2 regions of the Streptomyces sp. R-07 genome follow, and region 1 is predicted to be linked to the other one. Evidence: riboswitches for the same ligand, from Rfam matches in the RefSeq annotation. Region 1 holds a riboswitch; the other holds the start of a gene.
The links. A riboswitch is a leader RNA that binds a small molecule or an ion and turns the genes downstream of it on or off. The one in region 1 is predicted to bind cyclic di-AMP.
Positions count from the first base shown of each region.

Region 2: another riboswitch for cyclic di-AMP. It lies ahead of ACN9M0_RS01515 (LysM peptidoglycan-binding domain-containing protein); the one in region 1 lies ahead of ACN9M0_RS04080 (C40 family peptidase).

Region 1 covers NZ_CP183978.1:874,234-882,639, reverse strand. The annotation lists gene ACN9M0_RS04120 (class I SAM-dependent methyltransferase) at 1-322, opposite strand, end outside; gene ACN9M0_RS04115 (VOC family protein) at 335-679, opposite strand; gene bioD (dethiobiotin synthase) at 711-1,442, opposite strand; gene ACN9M0_RS04105 (adenosylmethionine--8-amino-7-oxononanoate transaminase) at 1,646-2,926, opposite strand; gene bioB (biotin synthase BioB) at 2,919-4,166, opposite strand; gene ACN9M0_RS04095 (8-amino-7-oxononanoate synthase) at 4,310-5,488, shown strand; gene ACN9M0_RS04090 (ATP-binding protein) at 5,659-6,096, shown strand; gene ACN9M0_RS04085 (hypothetical protein) at 6,120-6,638, shown strand; gene ACN9M0_RS04080 (C40 family peptidase) at 6,708-7,184, opposite strand; cyclic di-AMP (ydaO/yuaA leader) riboswitch at 7,188-7,309, opposite strand; gene ACN9M0_RS04075 (hypothetical protein) at 7,710-8,015, opposite strand; gene ACN9M0_RS04070 (ATP-dependent Clp protease proteolytic subunit) at 8,023-8,406, opposite strand, start outside.
Region 2 covers NZ_CP183978.1:278,954-290,572, reverse strand. The annotation lists gene ACN9M0_RS01535 (SpoIIE family protein phosphatase) at 1-1,774, opposite strand, end outside; gene ACN9M0_RS01530 (alpha/beta fold hydrolase) at 1,985-2,749, shown strand; gene ACN9M0_RS01525 (hypothetical protein) at 2,784-2,942, shown strand; gene ACN9M0_RS01520 (phosphoribosyltransferase family protein) at 3,055-4,359, shown strand; gene ACN9M0_RS01515 (LysM peptidoglycan-binding domain-containing protein) at 4,356-5,243, opposite strand; cyclic di-AMP (ydaO/yuaA leader) riboswitch at 5,246-5,404, opposite strand; gene ACN9M0_RS01510 (DUF6197 family protein) at 5,799-6,401, shown strand; gene ACN9M0_RS01505 (phosphocholine-specific phospholipase C) at 6,530-8,554, opposite strand; gene ACN9M0_RS01500 (DeoR/GlpR family DNA-binding transcription regulator) at 8,712-9,512, opposite strand; gene ACN9M0_RS01495 (SIS domain-containing protein) at 9,688-10,611, shown strand; gene ACN9M0_RS01490 (class II fructose-bisphosphate aldolase) at 10,651-11,484, shown strand; gene ACN9M0_RS01485 (LysR family transcriptional regulator) at 11,512-11,619, opposite strand, start outside.

The sequences.
Region 1 (8,406 bases):
GCCCCGGCAGCGCCTCGGCCGTGCCGGGGAGCACGGTCACCGGGACGTCGGCCCCGCGCGCGGCCTCCTCGGCGAGCCCGCGCAGATGGGGCTCGGGTTCGACGGCCACGACCTCGGTGACCCCGGCCGGGTAGTGCGCGAAGTTCAGACCGTTCCCGGCGCCGATCTCGACGACCCGGCCGGAGAGCCCGGCGAGCAGTTCCGTCCGCAGGGCGCCGAGCCCGCCCCGCGTGTCGGCCGACACGCTGAACCGGGCGTAGAACCGGGCGAACAGCGGATGGTGGACGCGAGGAGCGCGGGACGCCGGACGGTTCGGAGCCATCGGTGCCGCCCCTCAGCCCGTCACGAAGCAGAACTCGTTGCCCTCCGGGTCCCGCATGACCTGGAAGGACCCCTGCTCGTCGGTGACGAGCCCGCCGACCGTGACCGCCCCCAGCGGCAGCACCTCATCGGCCGCCCGTGCCGGATCCGGCACCTCCAGATCGAGATGCAGCCGGTTCTTCGCCGCTTTGCCCTCCGGAACCCGCTGGAAGGCGATCCGTACGAACTCCGGCGGATCCACGTACGACCAGTCGGCGCTCCGGTCGACGGGTTCGCCGCCGAGGAGGCCGGCCCAGAAGCGGACGAGCGCCGCCGGAGCGGCGCAGTCGAAGACGATCTCCTGAACGTGTGCGCGCATACCGTCAGCCTACGGAGATGCGCGCACGCCGTCAGCCTACGGAGAGCGGTGCCGCCTGCGCTCCCGCGAACGCCTCCGCGTCCCACGTGCCGCCGAGCTCCGGCCCCAGCCAGCCACCCGCCGCCGCCCGGAACTCCGCCGGGTCGAGCGCCCCCGACCCCTCCGGTACGGCTCCGAGCAGCGGAGCGCCCGCCGCCTCCGGCAGGTCCGCGAGATTGCAGCGCGCCGCGAGGTCCGGCGCGTCCGGCCAGCTGCCGACGACCACGCCCAGCTGCTCGATCCCACGGGCCCGCAGCGCCTCGGCCGTCAGGGTCGTCGAGTTGAGCGTCCCCAGACCGGCCGGGGCCACCACCAGGACCGGCGCGCCGAGCAGCGCGGCCGCGTCGGCGAGCGTGCCGCCCTCCTCGTCGAAGCGGACGAGCAGCCCGCCCGCGCCCTCCACGAGCACCAGGTCGTGCTCGGCGGCCAGCTTCCGGGCGGCCTCGGCGACCTCCCGGGGGCCGACCGGCGCCATCCCGGCCCGTCGGGCGGCCGTCCCCGGGGCCAGCGGCTCCGGGAAGCGGCCGAGCTCGGCGGAGGCCGCGGCGCCCGAGAGGCGTACGACCTCGTCGGCGTCGCCCTGGTCGTCCGGCCCGACACCCGTCTGCGCGGGTTTCAGGACGGCGACGGAGCGGCCGGCGGCGGTGGCCACGGCGGCGACGGCCGCGGTGACGATCGTCTTGCCGATCTCCGTGCCGGTGCCGCTGATGACGATGATGCGCATGGGGTGTCCTTCCTTGTTCGGTGCGAGGCCTGAGGGTTCAGGCGCGGAAGCCTCTGGCGCCGGCACGGGCGCCGTTCCGTTGTGCCCACCCTCCCCCGAGCTCTCCGCTCCGCTCGAGCAGGGGGGACCCCCATCGCCCTGGGGGCACCTCCCGGACGAAGTCTGGGGGAGGAACGCATGCCACAACGGGGTGGGCACCCCTGTCAGCCTGCTGCCGCAGCCGCCCGTACCGCCGTGCAGATCCGGGCAAGGTCCTCGTCGCTCGTCACGTACGGCGGCATCGTGTAGATCAGGTCGCGGAACGGGCGCAGCCACACGCCCTCCCGGACCGCCGCGCGCGTCGCCGCCGCCATGTCGACCTCGTGGTCGAGCTGGACGACGCCGATCGCGCCGAGCACCCGCACCTCGCGGACGCCCGGCAGGCCGGCCGCCGGGGCGAGCCCGTCCCGCAGACCCGCCTCGATCCGCTTGACCTCGCGCTGCCAGTCCTGGGAGAGCAGCAGGTCGATCGAGGCGAGGGCGACCGCGGAGGCGAGGGGGTTGCCCATGAAGGTCGGCCCGTGCGCCAGGACCGGGACCTCGCCCCGCGAGATCCCGTCGGCGACGCGGCTCGTGCAGAGCGTCGCCGCCATCGACAGGTAGCCGCCGGTCAGCGCCTTGCCCACGCACATCACATCGGGGGAGACGCCGGCCTGGTCGGCCGCGAACAGCGTGCCCGTCCGCCCGAACCCGGTCGCGATCTCGTCGAACACGAGCAGTACGTCGTGCGCGTCGCAGGCCTCCCGCAGCACCCGCAGGTACGCCGGGTCGTGGAAGCGCATGCCGCCCGCGCCCTGCACGACCGGCTCCACGACCACCGCGGCCAGCTCGTGCGCGTGCTCGGCGATCCGGGCGCGCAGCAGCTCCGCGTACGACTCCTCGTACGCGGCCGGCGGCGCGTCCGTGAACACCTGCCGCTGGAGCACTCCCGACCACAGCTCGTGCATCCCGCCCTGCGGGTCGCACACGGACATCGGCTGCCAGGTGTCCCCGTGGTAGCCGCCGCGCCAGGTGAAGAGCCGCTGCTTCTCGGGGCGGCCCAGTGAACGCCAGTACTGCAGGCACATCTTGGCGGCCACCTCGACGGAGACCGAGCCCGAGTCGCTGAGGAACACGTGCCGCAGCGGTTCCGGGGTGATCTCCACGAGCCGGGCGGCGAGCCGGACGGCGGGCTCGTGGGTGAGCCCGCCGAACATGACGTGGCTCATCTTCTCCAGCTGGCCGCGCACCGCCTCGTTGAGCACGGGGTGGTTGTAGCCGTGGACCGCCGACCACCACGAGGACATGCCGTCGATCAACTCGGAGCGGCCCTCGACGGGTTCGGCGAGCCGGAGGCGCACACCGGACGCGGACGCGACGACCAGCGGCTCCGCACGGCCCGGCATGGGGCCGTACGGATGCCAGACGTGCGCCCGGTCCAGGGCGAGGAGCTCGTCGTTACGCATTCGGCGCGAGGTCCGTGCCGGCGCCCCGGCGGCGCACCGCCACCAGGTCGGTGCGGGCCTCGTTCGCCCGGGGCTCTTCGGCGACGGGCGCCGCGTGACCGCCGCAGGGACCGCAGCCGCCGGCCTCCTCCGCGTGCCCACCGCAGCCCGCGCCGTCCGCGGAGGCCTCCGAGCCGCAGCCCGCCGAGGCCATCGAGCCGCAGCCACCCGTCGCACCGGCCGCCGCGAGCGCGTCCGCGCGGTGCTTCGGCAGCGTGGTCGTCCCCGCGCCCTCCACCTCGAAGCCCGCGTCCGCGATCATGTCCAGGTCGGCCTGGCCGGCCTGGCCCTCGCTGGTCAGGTAGTCGCCGAGGAAGATCGAGTTCGCGATGTTCAGCGCCAGCGGCTGCATCGAGCGCAGGTGGACCTCACGGCCGCCGGCGATCCGCACCTCGACGTCGGGGCAGACGAACCGGACCATCGCGAGGATGCGCAGGCAGCGCTGCGGGGTGAGGTTCCACTCCTTGGCGAGCGGGGTGCCCTCGAACGGGATCAGGAAGTTGACCGGCACCGAGTCCGAGTCGAGCTCGCGCAGCGCGTAGACGACGTCGACCAGGTCCTCGTCGGTCTCGCCCATGCCCGCGATCAGACCCGAGCACGCCGACAGACCGGCGGCGTGCGCCTTCTGCACGGTGTCCACACGGTCCGCGTAGGTGTGGGTCTTGGTGATGCCCTCGTACGTCGCCTCGGACGTGTTCAGGTTGTGGTTGTACGCGTCGGCGCCGGCGTCCCGCAGCCGCTCCGCCTGGCCGTCCGAGAGCAGACCGAGGCAGGCGCACACCTCGACGCCCTCGTTCTGCTCCTTGATCGCCTCGATCGTCTTCCCGACGCGCTCCACGTCCCGGTCCGTCGGACCACGGCCGCTGGCCACCAGGCAGACCCGCTTGGCACCGCCCGCGACACCCGCCGCCGCGGCCTGCGAGGCCTCGTCCGGCTTCAGCCACGTGTACTTGAGGATCTCGGCCTTCGAACCGAGCCGCTGCGAGCAGTACGAGCAGTCCTCCGGGCAGAGACCGGACTTCAGGTTGACCAGGTAGTTGAGCTTCACCCGGCGCCCGAACCACTGACGGCGCACCTTTCCGGCGGCCGCCACCACATCGAGCAGTTCGTCGTCGGAGGTCGCCAGGACGGCGAGCGCTTCTTCACGGGTCGGCAGCTCGCGCCGCAGCCCCTTCTCCACCAGCGTGTTCAGCAGGTCCATAACCGCAGATCCTTGCCTACCGCCCACCCCCGGGCCAAGGAGGATCCGAACAAACGCCTCCGATCGAGGTGTGTGGATGACCACATCACGACCTCGGCATCCTCCGGTTAGGGTCTGTGCGCTGCCTACAAAAGGATCGCCGCATGCCACGGGACGACGACGCACGGGCCGCGAGCCCGCGCCGCACCGCCTTCGACTGGACCGACGCCGAGGCGCGCCGCCGGGCCGAGGCCGGTCTCGTCCGGACGCTGCGGCCCCGGGCGGCCGAGTCGGACCTCCTGGACCTGGCGAGCAACGACTACCTCGGCCTCACCCGCCGGCCCGAGGTCACCGAGGCGGCGGCCGAGGCGGCCAGGCGCTGGGGCGCCGGCTCCACCGGCTCGCGGCTCGTCACCGGCACCACCCGGCTGCACACCCGCCTGGAGCGGGAACTCGCCGAGTTCTGCGGCTTCGAGGCGGCCCTCGTCTTCTCCTCCGGCTACACGGCCAACCTGGCCGCGCTCACCGCGCTCGGCGGCCGGGACTCCCTGATCGTCTCCGACGCCTCCAACCACGCCTCGATCGTCGACGGCTGCCGCCTCGCGCGCGCCGAGGCCGCCGTCGTCCCGCACGCCGACCCCGAGGCCGTCGCCAAGACCCTCGACGCGCACCCGGGGCGCCGCGCGCTGGTCGTCAGCGACTCCGTCTTCTCCGTCGACGGCGACAAGGCCCCGCTCCCCGCGCTCGCCGAGGCCTGCCGCGCGCACGGCGCCGGACTCGTCGTCGACGACGCCCACGGCTTCGGCGTCCTCGGCGACGGCGGCCGGGGCGCCCTGCACGAGGCCGGGCTCGCGGGCGACGAGGACGTCGTCGCCACCCTCACCCTCTCGAAGTCCCTCGGCAGCCAGGGCGGCGCCGTCCTCGGCCCGGCCCGGGTGATCGAGCACCTGGTGAACGCGGCCCGCACCTTCATCTTCGACACCGGGCTCGCCCCGGCCGCCGCAGGCGGCGCGCTGGCGAGCCTGCGCCTGATCGCGGCCGAGCCGGGCCTCGCCGAGCGGGCCCGTACCGTCGCCACCACCCTGCACCGGCTCCTGACGGACGCCGGCCTCACCGCGGCCCGGCCCGACGCGGCCGTCGTCTCGGTCCGCGCGCCCTCCCCGGAGGCGGCGCTGCGCTGGGCGGCGGACTGCCGCGAACAGGGTCTGGCGGTCGGCTGCTTCCGGCCCCCGTCCGTCCCCGACGGCATCTCGCGGCTGCGCCTCACGGCCCGGGCCGATCTGACGGACGCGGAGATCGGGCGAGCGGTGGAGACGATCCTGCGGACCGCGCCGGCGGTCTGACGGACCGTCGGGAGGTCCAAGGGCGTTCACGGGCACCAGAGTTCACCGCTTCGGGCGACAGATGGGGACAAATCTTGGTGGAACGCCTGCCGGGGCGGCACCATCGGTGGGACTCTGACGCGAAGCGCGATCCGGGGCGCAGGCTCCGGCGGGAAAGGGACAGGGTCGCCATGGCAGACCACCAGGAAGCATCCGTCACGCTGCCGAGCGATCCCGCGTCGGTCCCCACGGCCCGGCGGTTCGTCGCGGAGGTCCTCGACGGGTGGGGCCTCGACGGGGTCGACGACCTGGCGGACGCGATCCGCCTGATGGTCTCGGAACTGGCCACCAACGCCGTCCTGCACACCTTCGGCCAGTCGCCCACCTTCACGGTCGACGTCCGCCTGGAGCGCGAGGAGCACCTCCACATCGGCGTCACCGACAGCCACCCGCGCTGGCCGCGCCGGCTCCCGGCGGCGGTCCAGCAGGACAACGGCCGGGGCATGGTCATCATCCGCTCCCTGGCGGCGGAGGCGGGCGGCCGCCTCTCGGTCACACCGACCGAGGAGGGCGGCAAGACGGTCTGGATCACCCTTCCCTGGACGGCGGCCCCGCTCGCCCGTCGCTAGCGGGCTCTTCGTACCATCGCCCGATGAGTACCTACGAGGGGATCCACCCCACCGTCCCCGTCCGGGTGGGCGAGCGCGAGGCGGAGATCGACGAGCGGCTCGCGCCCGCGATCGAGGCGATCTGGCGCTCCGGCTTCGACACCTGGACCTGCTGTCAGGACGTCGGCGAGTCCAATGAGAGCTGGGTGGAGAAGCTGCCGCACATGGCGGCGTACGTGGAGTCGCGGCGCGGCTGGATGCTGATCGACTTTCCCGTCGACAGCGGCCTCGCGTTCCTCTCGGCCGTGGCGAACGCCGGCCCCCGCGACGACTTCTACGTCCGGATGACGCACTGGGCCGCCCCCGACGCGTGGCAGGTGGGCATCAAGCCTATGGACGCGGCGATGTTCGACGAGGAGCAGCCCTCGCGCTTCCGTCCGCAGCTCCTCGACGTGAACTTCCCCGGGTACGACCTTCCGGAGCTGACCCGGCGGCTCCACGCGCACGTGGCCGGCGAGCAGGTCCCGCCCGGGCCCGTCGACTGGAGCAGCGTGGGCCGCTGACCCCCTAGGGGGTGAGGGGTCCGGCGGCGCCACCGCACCCCTCACGGACGGACCGCTACGGCTGCCGGATCATCGGACGCGGCCGTAATAGACCTTCGACGTCCAGATCTTGTCGAGCTTCACCCAGGATCCCGTCTTGGGCGAGTGCCAGATCTTGCCGCTGCCGGCGTAGATGCCCACGTGGTAGACGCTCCCGCCGGAGTGGAAGAAGACCAGGTCCCCCTTCTGTCTGCTGGACGCGGAGATGTGCCGGGTCTTGTTGTACTGCTGCTGCGCGGTGCGGGGCAGCGACTTGCCCGCCTTCTTGTACGCGTAGAGCGTCAGACCGGAGCAGTCGAACCGGGTGGGTCCCGTGCTCCCGTACCGGTAGGGGGCTCCCTTCTTGGACGCGGCGACGCTCAGTGCCTTGTTCGCGTATGTCGTCGCTGCCTGGGCCTCGGGTGCCGCACCTGGTGCGAACATCGTGCCGCCGACGGCGGCGAGGGTGAGAGCCGAGACGGCTCCGGCCCGGGACAGCAGGGACGGGACGTGCATCTGCGCAGTCATGCGCAACCCTTCGTCAGCCGCCTGCGAAGGATGACCTGTCGGGTTCGGGCTGGCGAAGATGCCCGGCCGCGGCTGCGGCTTCACCCCAAGGGACGGCCCCGCTGCGGAAACAGCGCGTACGTCCCGTACTGCTCGGGTCCTCCACTCCTGCCGATCCACTCCTGTCGACCAGACATCCGGGACAGCGGCAGGACTCGGCGTCCGCCCGGACCGCCCCGCCGCGGATGGCGGGGGCTTGTCGTCGACAGGGATCTTGACCCACGACATGGGCGAAAACCGAGCTGAAACGGCGATATGTGAGGCTCCTCACGACTGATCCATACGGGTGGACAGACAGCCTTTGTGATCTTCGGAGGTTTGGCCTACGAGCCCCGCACCAGCGGCGGAACGCCCCATTCCGCCAAATGCGTACACCTGTTGCGCAACTCACCCCGCGCATATGTCGACTCGTCGACTACGCCGAACGGGGGAGCGATTCTGCGATCCGTGTCGGCCGTCCGGACCTCGACACGACATGCCGGAATGTCAACTCGCCCGTGTCCGCGGGACGGTGACGCGGTCGGCCCGGCGCTCACCGTCCAACACCCGCAGGGCGCGCGCCAGAGTGTCCGTGTGCACCTCGCTCTCGCCCCGCATATGCATGAGCGTCAGAGCCTCGCGCAGCGCCTCCGCGCGTCCCACCAGGGCCTGCGCCGCTCGTAGGGCCCCATAGGTATGCGTACCCCTGGATGGGTTGATCTTCCCCAGGAGGTCGACGACTTCGAGGTACGCGTCGATCAACTCGCCCTCGGCCCGCGTCAGCGCGGGCAGCGGCGGCAGCTCGGGCACCACGGCCGGCTCACCGCGCCGCGCCGGCGTCGCGCCGGCTCGTGATCACGTGGTCCACCAGGCCGTACGCGACGGCCGACGGCGCGTCCAGGACGGTGAGGCGGTCGATGTCGGCGTCGACCCGCTCCTCGCTCTGCCCGGTGTACTCGGTGAGCATCCCGGCCACCAGGGCGCGCAGCCGGAGCAACTCGCGCGCGTGGATGTCGAGGTCACTCGGCTGCCCCTGGAGGGGCTCGTCCATGGCCGGCTGCCGGAGGGTGATGCGGGCGCCGGGGAGGACGGACCGCTTGCCGGGGGTGCCGGCGGCGAGCAGCACGGCGGCGGTGGACGCGGCCTGACCCAGGCAGGTGGTCTCCACGTCGCAGAAGAGCGACCGCATCGTGTCGTGGATCGC
Region 2 (11,619 bases), 590 kb from region 1:
GGGCGATCAGCCCCGCGAGCGCCGTGAGGACGGTCCGCTCCTCCGGACTGAAGCCCCGCGGAGTGTCGAAGCCGAGGATGCACGAGCCCACGGGGCGACCCGAGGCGATCAGCGGAAGGAAGGCCCGCGCACCCGAGTTCGTGTCCAACGGGAGGTCCGGATACCTCCGCCCCATCTGCTCCATGGACTCGAAGAAGAGCGGCCTGCCGGTCGTCAGGGTCTCCACGCCCGGCACCCGGGCGTCCAGGGCCACTCCGTCGAAGGGCTCGAGGAATCCGGGCGGGAAGCCCGTCTCCCAGGCGAGGTAGAGACGCCGGTCGCTCAGCAGGTAGATCGCCAGCTGCCGGCCACCGAACGCCGGCAGCAGCTCCTCCGTCACCACCGCCGAGACCTGGCGCGCCGTCACCGCCTCGGAGAGCGCGATCGCCAGGGCCACCGGCCGGTAGAGCGCCGCCGCCCGGTCGCCGGGCGCGGACAGGACGTCGTCCGTCCGACGGGTGTGCGCGGCGTCCGGCGCGAGCTGTGCCGGATCCTCCTCCGGGACCAGCACCATGGTCACGCCGTCCCGGCCGGGGTGCAGCGAGACTGACAGCCAGCGGCCCCGCTCCGGTCGGGCCAGGAAGCGCACCGGTTCGCCGGAGAGGAGGGCGGCGCGCAGCTGCTCCTCGTGGAACGGGTGCCCGAACCAGGGGAGCGCCTCCCACAGCGGCCGCCCCGCCAGGGCCCCGCGCGGCCGGCCGAGCAGGCGCTCCGTGCGCTCGTTGACGTACGTGACACGGCCGAGCCGGTCGATCGCCAGGATCGCCCGCGGCAGCCGGTCCGTGGCGTCCGAGCCGACCAGCCCCGTACCGAGGTCCACCAGCGTGCCTTCGAGCCGCCCGCCACCCGGGGGCCCCGTCCCCGGCGCGGTCCGCCGGGCCCGCGCGGACACCTCGAGGAGGTGCAGGCCGCCGTCCGGGCCCTTCAGGCGGAGCCTGCGGACCGACGGCCGTCCGTCCGCCCCGGTCGCCTGCCGGGCCGCCGCCCACAGCGCGTAGCCGTCCTCGGGATCGAGGAGGGACGTCAGCACCTCGATCGAGCAGGGCGAGGCGACTCCCGCCCCGAGGATGGCGAGGAGTCCGTCGTCCAGCGTGACCGTGCCCGTGTCCAGGTCCCAGTCGAAGGAACCGAACCGGACCGGCGGCCCCGAACCCGTGGACAGCTGCACACACACCGGGTCGCCGGGCCACTCGACCTCCGTCCCCTGCCGGGCCAGGTCGGCCAGGGTCTCGCCGAGGCGGAGCGCGCCCCGCGTCATCCGGCTCCGGTCCCGCGCGTCCACCGGCACGCCCGGGGTCGGCGCCCGCAGCGCCACGAGCACGCCGAAGCGCTCACGGCCGGCGACCACCGGCGCGTACAGCGAGGCGAACGGGAACGGCAGGCTCGCCACCAGCTGGGGGAACCGCCGCATGGCCTCCTCGACGTCGGCGAGGTGGACGGACTGCCCCGAGCGGTGCACCTCGGCGACGGGGAAGGGCCGGTTCGCGTGCATGCGCCACCACGGACGGAACAACGACCCCGGCAGCCCCACCAGAACCGCGAGCCGCAGCAGACCGGGAGTTCCGGAACGCAGGTACACCCCGCCCGCGTACCCGCCGACCTCCTCCACCGCGGCGAGCGCCGACTCCGCGAGTGCCCAGGTCAGTGCGCCGGAAGCCGGCCCGTCGCCGGCTCCCGTTCCGGCCGGACGCCTGCCGCCCGCCGGGCCGGGGCCGGACGCGCCGTGCGAGGTCACACAGCCAGCATGCCCCCGACACGAAAGCACCCGCATCCCGGACCTGCCCTCCCGCCTGGTGTCCGGACCCTGGTGGGCCGCGGATCCCGTACCGACACGCTCCCGCGCGCCCCGGGCGGCGCTGTTGACCCCACGCGTCCGGGCCGTCACACTCGGTCGTCGACCGCCGCCTTCGGCGCGCGGCGGCACGACTCGCGAGCAGGGGGCACGATGACGGGCCAGGTTCTTCCGTACGACGTTCACGGCGAGGGCCCCGGGAGGGCCCTCGTGCTCCACAACTGGTTCGGCGACCGCACCAGCTTCGCTCCGCTGCGCGCCCACCTGGACGAAGCCGTCGGCACGTACGCCTTCCTCGACTGCCGGGGCTACGGCGAGGCCCTCGGACACGCGGGCGCCTACACGATGGAGGAGGTCGCGGCCGACGCCCTCGCGGTCGCCGACGACCTCGGCTGGGACTCCTTCTCCGTCATCGGCCACTCGATGGGCGGCAAGGCGGCCCAGCTGATGCTGCTCGACGCCCCCGGCCGGATCCGCTCGATCATCGGCGTCTCACCGGTCTCCGCCGCCGGTTTCCCGCTCGACGGGGACACCTGGGAGCTCTTCGCCGGCGCCGCCGACGAACCGGCCAACCGGCGCGCGATCATCGACAACACCACCGGCGGCCGCTACGACGACGCCTGGCTGAGCGCACTCGTCGACCGGTCCCTCACCCGCTCCTCCGCGACGGCCTTCCGCGCCTACCTGGACTCCTGGTCCCGCACCGACTTCCACGAGCGCGTCCGCGACAACCCCACCCCCGTCCTGCTGGTCGTCGGCGCCCACGACCCCGCGCTCGGCACCGAGGCGATGGAGGCCACCTGGCTGCGCTGGTACCCCAACGCGCGCCTCGAAGTGCTCAAGGACGCCGGCCACTACGCCCCCGAGGAGACCCCGCAGGCCCTCGCCGAGGCCATCGAGGCCTTCCTCGGCGCCTGAGGCCGCCGGCTGCTTCACCTTCGAGGCCCTTCAGGTGATCGACCTCGGCGCGACGTACGACGTGGCCGGCGCCTCCGGCACCCGACTGGGCAGCTTCCGGAAGAACTTCGGGGCCTCCTTGCCGCGGAGCACCTGGCACCTGAGCCGGGAGGGCGAGCAGCGGGAGGCCTCCGGGCAGGAGCGGCCCCGCTGAACGTGCCGATCCGTCGACCCCGGCGGCCCGTCTACCCTGGAGAGACGGGCAGGGGGCGGGGCACACCGTTCCTCCCCGGGCCCGAGCCGCGCAGGCGGAAGGGCGGCCGACCATGTTCTTCAGCGATCGCACGGACGCGGGGCGGCAGCTCGCCGCCCGGCTCGACCACCTCAAGGGCCATGACGTCGTGGTCCTCGGGCTCCCCCGAGGTGGCGTGCCGGTGGCGGCGGAGGTCGCCGACGCCCTCGACGCACCGCTCGACATCTGTCTCGTACGGAAGCTCGGGGTGCCCCACCAGCCGGAGCTCGCGATGGGGGCGCTCGGGGAGGGCGGCGTGCGGGTGCTCAACGAGCGGGTGCTCAGTGAGACCCGGGTGGACGACCGCGCTCTCGCCGCCGTGGAGGAGCGGGAGCACGCCGAGCTCGAGCAGCGCTCCCTCCGCTACCGCGGCAGCCGGCCGTCCGTGCCCCTCGACGGGCGGACGGTCGTCGTCGTCGACGACGGGCTGGCCACGGGCGCCACGGCACTGGCGGCCTGCCGGGTGGTCCGCGCCCGGGGCGCCGCCCGGATCGTCCTCGCGGTGCCGGTGGCACCGCGGGGCTGGACGGCGCGGCTCGGCGGTGAGGCGGACGAGACCGTCAGCGTGCACGCACCGGATCTGTTCTTCGCGATCGGGCAGTTCTACCAGGACTTCTCGCAGACCCCGGACGCCGAGGTCATCGCCTGTCTGGACCGGAGCAGAGCCGCACGCGACCCCGTCGTGCAGGACACGGACGTGCGGATCCCGATCACCGGCGTCACCCTCGCCGGACGGCTCGCGGTCCCCGAGAACGCTGCCGGCATCGTCCTGTTCGCCCATGGCAGCGGCAGCAGCCGGCACAGCCCCCGGAACCGGGCGGTCGCCGCGGCGCTCAACCGGGCGGGCCTGGGGACGCTGCTCTTCGACCTGCTGACCGAGACGGAGGCGACGGACCGGGCGCACGTCTTCGACACCCCGCTCCTCGCCGGGCGGCTCGCCGGTGCCACGGATTGGCTGGCGGGACGTCCCGAGAGCACCGGACTCCCGCTCGGTTACTTCGGCGCGAGCACGGGAGCGGCCGCCGCGCTGTGGGCGGCGGGCGATCCCGCGTCCCCGGTGAGCGCCGTCGTCTCACGCGGTGGCCGGCCGGACCTCGCGGCCGACCACCTGGCCCGGGTGCGCGCCCCGACGCTCCTGGTGGTGGGCGGCGCGGACGCGCTGGTCCTGGACCTCAACCGGCGGGCCCTGGCGCTGCTGCGCTGTGAGAACCGGCTCGCCGTGGTGGGAGGCGCCGGGCACCTCTTCGAGGAGCCGGGCGCCCTGGAGGAGGTGGCGGACCTCGCCACCTCCTGGTTCACCGAGCACTTCCGGGAGCACGCCCGGCGTGAGGGGGACTAGTACGCGCTGTCGACGTTGTCGATGGAGCCGTAGCGGTCGGCCGCGTAGTTGCAGGCGGCGGTGATGTTGGCCACCGGGTCGAACAGGTCCATGGACGTGCCGGGCACGTGGTAGGCCAGGAAGGTCGGCTCGATGACCTGGAGCAGACCCTTCGAGGGGGTGCCGGCGGCCGCGTTGGAGTCCCAGAGGTTGATGGCCTGGGGGTTTCCGGAGGACTCGCGCATGACGTTGCGGAGGATCCCGTCGTAGGAACCGGGGATGCCGCGCTGGCCCATGATGGCCAGCGACTCCCGGATCCAGCCGTCGAGGTTGTCGGCGTAGTTCGTGGCGGCGGCCGGGGCCGCCTTCACGGCGGCGGGAGCGGCGGCGACGGCCGGAGCGGCCTGCGCGGCGGAGGCGCCCGAACCGGTGGCGACGGCAGGGGCCGCCGGCCGGCGCTCGGAGCGGCTCGCCCGCTCGGTCGTGGCGGACTTCTTCGCCTTCGCCTGCGTGGGAACGGGCTTCGCGGAATCCCGACGAATCGTCAGTTCGAGACCCGGGTGAATGAGTGACGGATTGTCACCCACGACGCTCTTGTTGGCACGGTAAAGGCTCTTCCAGCCGCCCTGAATTCCCTTCTTGTGGGCGATCAGGGAAAGCGAGTCACCACTCACCACGGTGTACGAGCGCGCGGCGGCCGGGGCCGTGGGGGCCTTGGCCGCGGCCGGCGCGGAGTGCGCGGCGAAGGACTGGACCGCGATGTCCGGGGCCGCGGACACGGGCGCGGCGCCGGCGACGGCCGGGGCGATCAGCGGCAGGGTCAGTGCGGCGCCACCCGTGCCGACCAGGGCGAGGCCGCGGGAGACGCTGCGGCGGGGACGGCGGTGCTTACCGTGAGCAGGCATGACGGTTTCCTCTCCGGCGCCTGCGGGGTGAGCTGTCGGGTTCGGACGGGAGATGTCCGGCCGCGCGCACGCGGCTGCACCCCGAGCCGTTCCGGATTCCGGACCGGCGTATTCGTGGGTCCCCCGCTCCTGCCGTCGGGTGAAAAGGGAGGTTTACCGAGCGGCGGCAGGATTGGGCGTTCCGCTCGAATGGAGGTGACCGTAGGCCAGTAATGCGACGGAGAACAAGGGGAGTGAACCCCGGGACTCGGTAAATGGATCACGGAATTAGGGGAATTCAAGATCGATGCCGTTCTGGAGGCGTCGAACTTCCTTGCCGGGTACGGGGTGGGGGAACGCTCCGCCGGGTGCGGCGTCCGGGGAAGTGAGTCGCGTCACCCGGAGGGTAATGTCCGAATATGAGGCGTAATTCCATTGGTGCTTAAATGGGTAGATAATTCATGTGATGCGGTGTTCGTCGCCACGTGGAGGGGCGACTCACCCTGTGGGGGTAAAAGTCGCAAAACCGACATTTGTCTTGAAAGATGGAGGGAGTCGACCCCAGGAGCCACTCGCATGTCGCCCTCCACCTCCTTGCTCAGCCCCGATTCCCTCGACCAGGAGGCCGCCGCCCTCTACGAGAGCGCCACCTGGCAGCGGATCGTCACCGACTGGACCACCCGTGACGATCCGGCGCCGGAAAGAGGGAGCTGGCGCGAGCTGCTCAGCGTGCCGGTGGACCGGCTCGTGGCCGACGCGCTCGCCGCCCTGCCGCCGAACCTCCCCGCCGAGCGCCGTCTCCCCGGCCGCCTCGGAGCCGTACTGCCGGACCGGCTGCACGCCTGGCGCCGCATCGGTCAGGCCGAGCTGCGCCCCTCGGTCCATCTCGGGTACGCGCGCGAGGTGCTGACCGAGTGGGGCTGGCAGAACGCCCCGTACAAGCTGCGTGACGTACGAGGCGCCCGGTGTGTCTGCGGCGCCCTGCTCGCCGCCCACCGCCTCGGCTACGGCAGCGCGGACACCATGAACGAGGCGGCCGCGTGGATCATGACCGAGCTGCGGTCGCAGGGGTGGCACGGGTTGATCGGGCCGTGGAACCGGGCCCCCGGGCGGACGGCCGCCGACGCGGTGGGCCTCCTCGACGCCACGCTCCGCCGCGCCGCCCACGCCGGCCGCTGACACCACGCCCGCGTGCCGGGCGGCGACCGGAGGGCCGCCGCTCGGCACGCGGGGGAGGGGAACAGCCACTGACGCCCGGGCCGTGGGGGAGGGCTCGGCCGCCGGCCCCGGCCCGCGGGAGACGGGGATCAGCCGCTGACGCTCGGGGCTCCGGTCTCGATGTGGCCGGTGTACCGGCGCGACCAGGTGCCGTCGATGTCGGCCAGGATCGTGAAGTCGTACCAGCCGCCGTTGTAGGCCACCGCGTTGAAGAAGTCCTCGCGGCTGGAGTTCGCGGGCACCGCGTACGTCCACGGACCGTCCGAGCGGTAGGCGTTCGAGCGGATCGTGAAGGTGACGGGACCGGCCGAGGCGTTCGTCATCTTGAACCACAGGGCCGTCTTGCCCGTCCCCGCGTCGGGTGCGAACCGGGCCGCCACCTCGACGGCCTTGCCGGCTTTGGACGCGTCCCCGATGAACCGGCGCAGGAAGCGGTTGGGCCCCATCATCGAGATGTCGTACTTCCCCGAGCCCGACCCCAGACCGATGTTGAAGTAGTCGGAGGCCGTGCCGCCGGGGTCGACGGTGTACTGCCAGGCGGCCGTGTCCCGGTACTGGTGCGGGTGGATCGAGAAGTGCGCCGACCGCTTGGCCTCCGCGCCCTGGTTGGTCATCGAGAACCAGGCCAGGATCTTGCCCGCGGCACCGAACTCGAAGCGGTCGAGGTTGCCGTTCACCTGGTACGGCAGGGCGCGCGCCGGGCGGGTGCCGGACTCCTGCGCGGGCAGGGCGTTGTTCTGGGGAGCCGGGTTCGGCAGCGGGCCGCAGGTGGCCTGCCCGATCACCTTCGCCGTGGAGGGAAGGCCGGCGGGCACTCCGTACACCGGGTTGGCGAAGTCGAAGACCCCGGTCAGATCGCCCGTCACCTTCCGCCGCCAGGCGCTGATGTTGGGACAGGTGGCCGGGGTGCCGAGGGCGGCCGTCCAGGTCTCCATGAAGCGCAGCACGGAGGTGTGGTCGAAGACCTCGGAGCTCACCCAGCCACCCCGCGTCCACGGGGACATGACAATCATGGGGACGCGGAAGCCCAGGCCGATCGGCACGCCGTCGAGGTACTCGCCCGCGGTGCCCGGAGGGGCGACCGGCGGCGGCACGTGGTCGAAGAAGCCGTCGTTCTCGTCGTAGTTGAGGAACAGCACCGTCGAGTCGAACACCTCGGCGTCGGCGGCCAGCGCGCGGTAGACGAGGTCGACGAAGTGCGCGCCGTCCCCCGGGGGAGCGTAGGGGTGCTCCGAGAAGGCCTCGCTCGCGACCACCCACGACACCTGCGGCAGGGTGCCCGCGAGGACGTCGGCGCGGATCGCCGCGGCGATGTCGTCCGGCGTCGAGCCGGCCACCTTGGGGACCGAGCCCATGCCCCGGTCGTACAGCGGGTCGCCGGGCCGCGCGTCGGTGAACTTCTTGAAGTACGCGAGGCCGTTGTCGCCGTAGTTGTCCTGCGCGTTCTGGTAGACCTTCCAGCTCACCCCGGCGCGCTGGAGCGCCTCGGCGTATGTCTCCCAGGTGAGGCCCGACTCGTCGCCCCCGTCCTTGCTGGAGGCGTCGATCTTCCCGCTCCACAGGAAGGTGCGGTTGGGACCGGTGGCGCTCAGGGTCGAGCAGAAGTACGCGTCGCAGACCGTGTACTGGTCGGCGAGCGCGTGGTGGAAGGGGATGTCCGCACGGTCGAGGTGGCCGAGCGATCGGGTGTTGCCCACGCCCGTGACCCAGTTGTCCATCCGACCCTTGTTCCAGGCCGCGTGCTGCGAGGTCCAGCTGTGCGGCAGGTCGCCGTTGCACTGCGCGAGGGTCTCGCCGTCGACGCCGCCGGCGGGCGGGGTGTCGCTGAGCTTCCAGGGGTACTGGCGGCCGCCCCAGTTGGGCTGGTTGAACGTGCCCCAGCCGCCGGGCAGGTTGCCCGCGGCGCGGTCGCCGAACCCCCGCACGCCCTTCAGGGTGCCGAAGTAGTGGTCGAAGCTGCGGTTCTCCTGCATGAGGATCACCACGTGCCGGACGTCCGTGAGGGTGCCGGTCGCGGCGCTCGCGGCGGCGGACGCCCGGCCCGGCGGCAGCGCGGCCCCCGCCATGAGCCCCGCGCCGATTCCGACGAACCCCCTGCGGCTGATGGGAATCATGCCCCGCCTCTCCTGTCACGGTGTGCCCCAGCGGCACGTCGGAGACATGATGGGGGAGGCGAGCTTAAAGGTATACAGCTGCGCGGTAATTACTGCATGAACACACAAAGGCCGAGCGATACAAGGCCTTTGATTGGTCCGCTATCAGACCAATGCGTCAGACAGTGAGGACCTTCACCCCTGCTTCGGTGAGCTGCGCAACCGCCTCCGGGGCGATGCCGCTGTCGGTCACGAGCACGTCGATCCGGTCCAGACCACAGATCCTCGCGAACGCCCTGCGGCCCATCTTCGACGAGTCGGTCACCACGACGACCCGGCTCGCCCGCTCCGCGAACAGCCGGCTGATGCTCGCCTCGTCCTCCTGGTGCGCCATCACGCCGAGCTCGGCGTCCACTCCGTCGACACCGAGCACCACGACGTCGAGCACGACCTCGTTGAGCACCCCGACCGTCAGCGGACCCACCAGCTCATAGGTCTGGGGGCGGGCGACGCCGCCGGTGGTGACGATCTTGATCTGCGGGCGCACCGCCAGTTCGCCCGCGATGTTGAGCGCGTTGGTGACCACGGTCAGCGCCGGCCCGGCCGCCGCCCCCGGGGTCTCGGCGCGGCCGCTCGCGAACCGCAGTGCGAAGGCCCGTGCGACCTCCGTCGTCGTCGTGCCCCCGTTGAGTCCCACGACCTCGCCGGGCGCGACCAGATCGGCCACCGCCTCAGCGATCCGCCGCTTCTCCGCCGCGTGGCGCGTCGACTTGTACCGCAGCGGAAGCTCGTACGAGACGCCGTGCGCGACCGCTCCGCCCCGCGTCCGCACCAGCAGCTGCTGCTCGGCGAGCTCGTCGAGGTCCCGGCGGATCGTGGCGGCGGAGACGACGAGCGCGGTCGCCGCCTCCTCCACCTCCAGCTTCCCCGAGGCCGCCAGCAGCTCCAGGAGCGTGTTCCACCGCTCGTGCTTGGACATGAGTCCCTCCCTCCACCGGGGTCGCGCCCGCATGCCCACCCCGCTCGTGCGCGCGTCTGATTCTAGCCGCCGGAGGGCGCGGGATCTGGAAAGGGGATGCATGTTTCTGCTTGAATGGGCATGTCTTCAAGCATCTTCCATCATCATCGCGCACTCTTCTTGCAAGGAGATCGTCATGACCACCACCCGCACCGCCGTGGAGATCGCCTCCCAGCCGGCGACCTGGCGCCAGGCGGCCCGCACCCTTTCCCAGCACGTCGCGGCCCTGCCCCGACGCGGCGAGCGGGTCGCGGTGATCGGCTGCGGAACCTCCTGGTTCATGGCGCTCGCCTACGCGGAGCTGCGCGAGTCCGGCGGACACGGGGAGACCGACGCCTTCGCGGCCTCCGAGTTCCCCTACGGCCGCCGCTACGACCGGGTCGTCGCCATCACCCGCTCCGGCACCACCAGCGAGGTCCTCGCCGTCCTGTCCCGGCTGCGCGGCACGATCCCCACCGGCGCGATCACCGCGGACCCCACCACACCGGTCATGGACCTCGCCGACGAAGTCGCCGTCCTCGACTTCGCCGACGAGGAGTCCGTCGTCCAGACCCGCTTCGCGACCACCGTGCTCGCCCTTTTCCGCGCGCACCTGGAGACCGAGGACGCCCTCCCGCAAGGACTGGCCACCGTCGAGGAGGCCGCACGCGACGCCGAGCAGGCCCTCACCTCCCCGCTCGACGAGAGCGTGCGCACGGCGGAGCAATTCACCTTCCTCGGCACCGGCTGGACCTACGGACTCGCCCTGGAGGCCGGCCTGAAGATGCGCGAGGCGGCCGGCGCCTGGACCGAGGCGTACCCGGCCATGGAGTACCGCCACGGCCCCATCAGCATCACCGGCCCCGGCCGGGTGACGTGGGGCTTCGGCGCCCTGCCCGCCGGACTCGCGGACGAGGTGCGCAAGGTCGGCGGCACCCTCGCCGAGAGCGACCTCGACCCGCTCGCCGACCTCGTCCGCGCCCAGCGCCTCGCCGTCGCCGTCGCCGAGGCCCAGGGGCTGAACCCGGACACCCCCCGGAACCTGACCCGTTCCGTCGTCCTCACCGACGTCCATGCCTGACCACCGCCCCGCACCCGCCCACCACCCGGGAGAAGCATCATGCCGCTGACGCCCACCGACGAGATCGTCCGCCGCGCCCGCGCGGCGGGCACCGGGGTGGGGGCGTTCAACGTCCTCCAGCTCGAACACGCCCAGGCCATCGTGGCCGGCGCCGAGAACGCCGACCGCCCGGTCGTCCTCCAGATCAGCGAGAACACCGTCCGCTACCACGGCGCCCTGGAGCCGGTCGCGCTCGCCTCCCTGGCCATCGCCCGCGCGGCCAAGACCCCCGTCGCCGTCCACCTCGACCACGCCGAGAACCCCGACCTCGTCCGCGAGGCCGTCGCCCTCGGCCTGGGCTCCGTCATGTTCGACGCCTCCAAGCTCCCGTACACGGAGAACGTCGCCGCGACCCGCGAAGTCGTCGAGTACTGCCACAGCCACGGCGTCTGGGTCGAGGCCGAACTCGGAGAGGTCGGCGGCAAGGGCGGCGCCCACACCCCGGGCGTGCGCACGGACCCCGAGGAGGCCCGCGCCTTCGTCGCCGCCACCGGCGTCGACGCCCTCGCCGTCGCGGTGGGCAGCGCCCACCAGATGGTGACCAGGGACGCCGTCCTCGACTTCGACCTGATCGCCCGCCTGCGTGCGGCGGTCGACACCCCGCTCGTCCTGCACGGCTCCTCGGGCGTCTCGAACCCGGACCTCACGGCGGCGATCACGGCGGGCATGACCAAGGTGAACGTCTCCACCCACCTCAACAAGGCCTTCACCGAAGCCGTCCGCGCCCACCTCGCCGAGCACCCCACGACCGTCGACCCGCGCCACTACCTGAACCCCGCCCGCGCGGCGGTGGCACGCGAGGTCGCCCACCTCCTCGCGGTCCTGTCACCGTGAGGGTCGTGACGCGCTGACCCCGCCCGCTCAGACCTCCTGAAGCGCCGTCAGGAGGTCCCGTACGGCGGGCAGGGCCAGGGAGGACTCCCGTACCGCCGCGTGGATCGAGCGCACCGGCTCAGGACCGCGGACCTT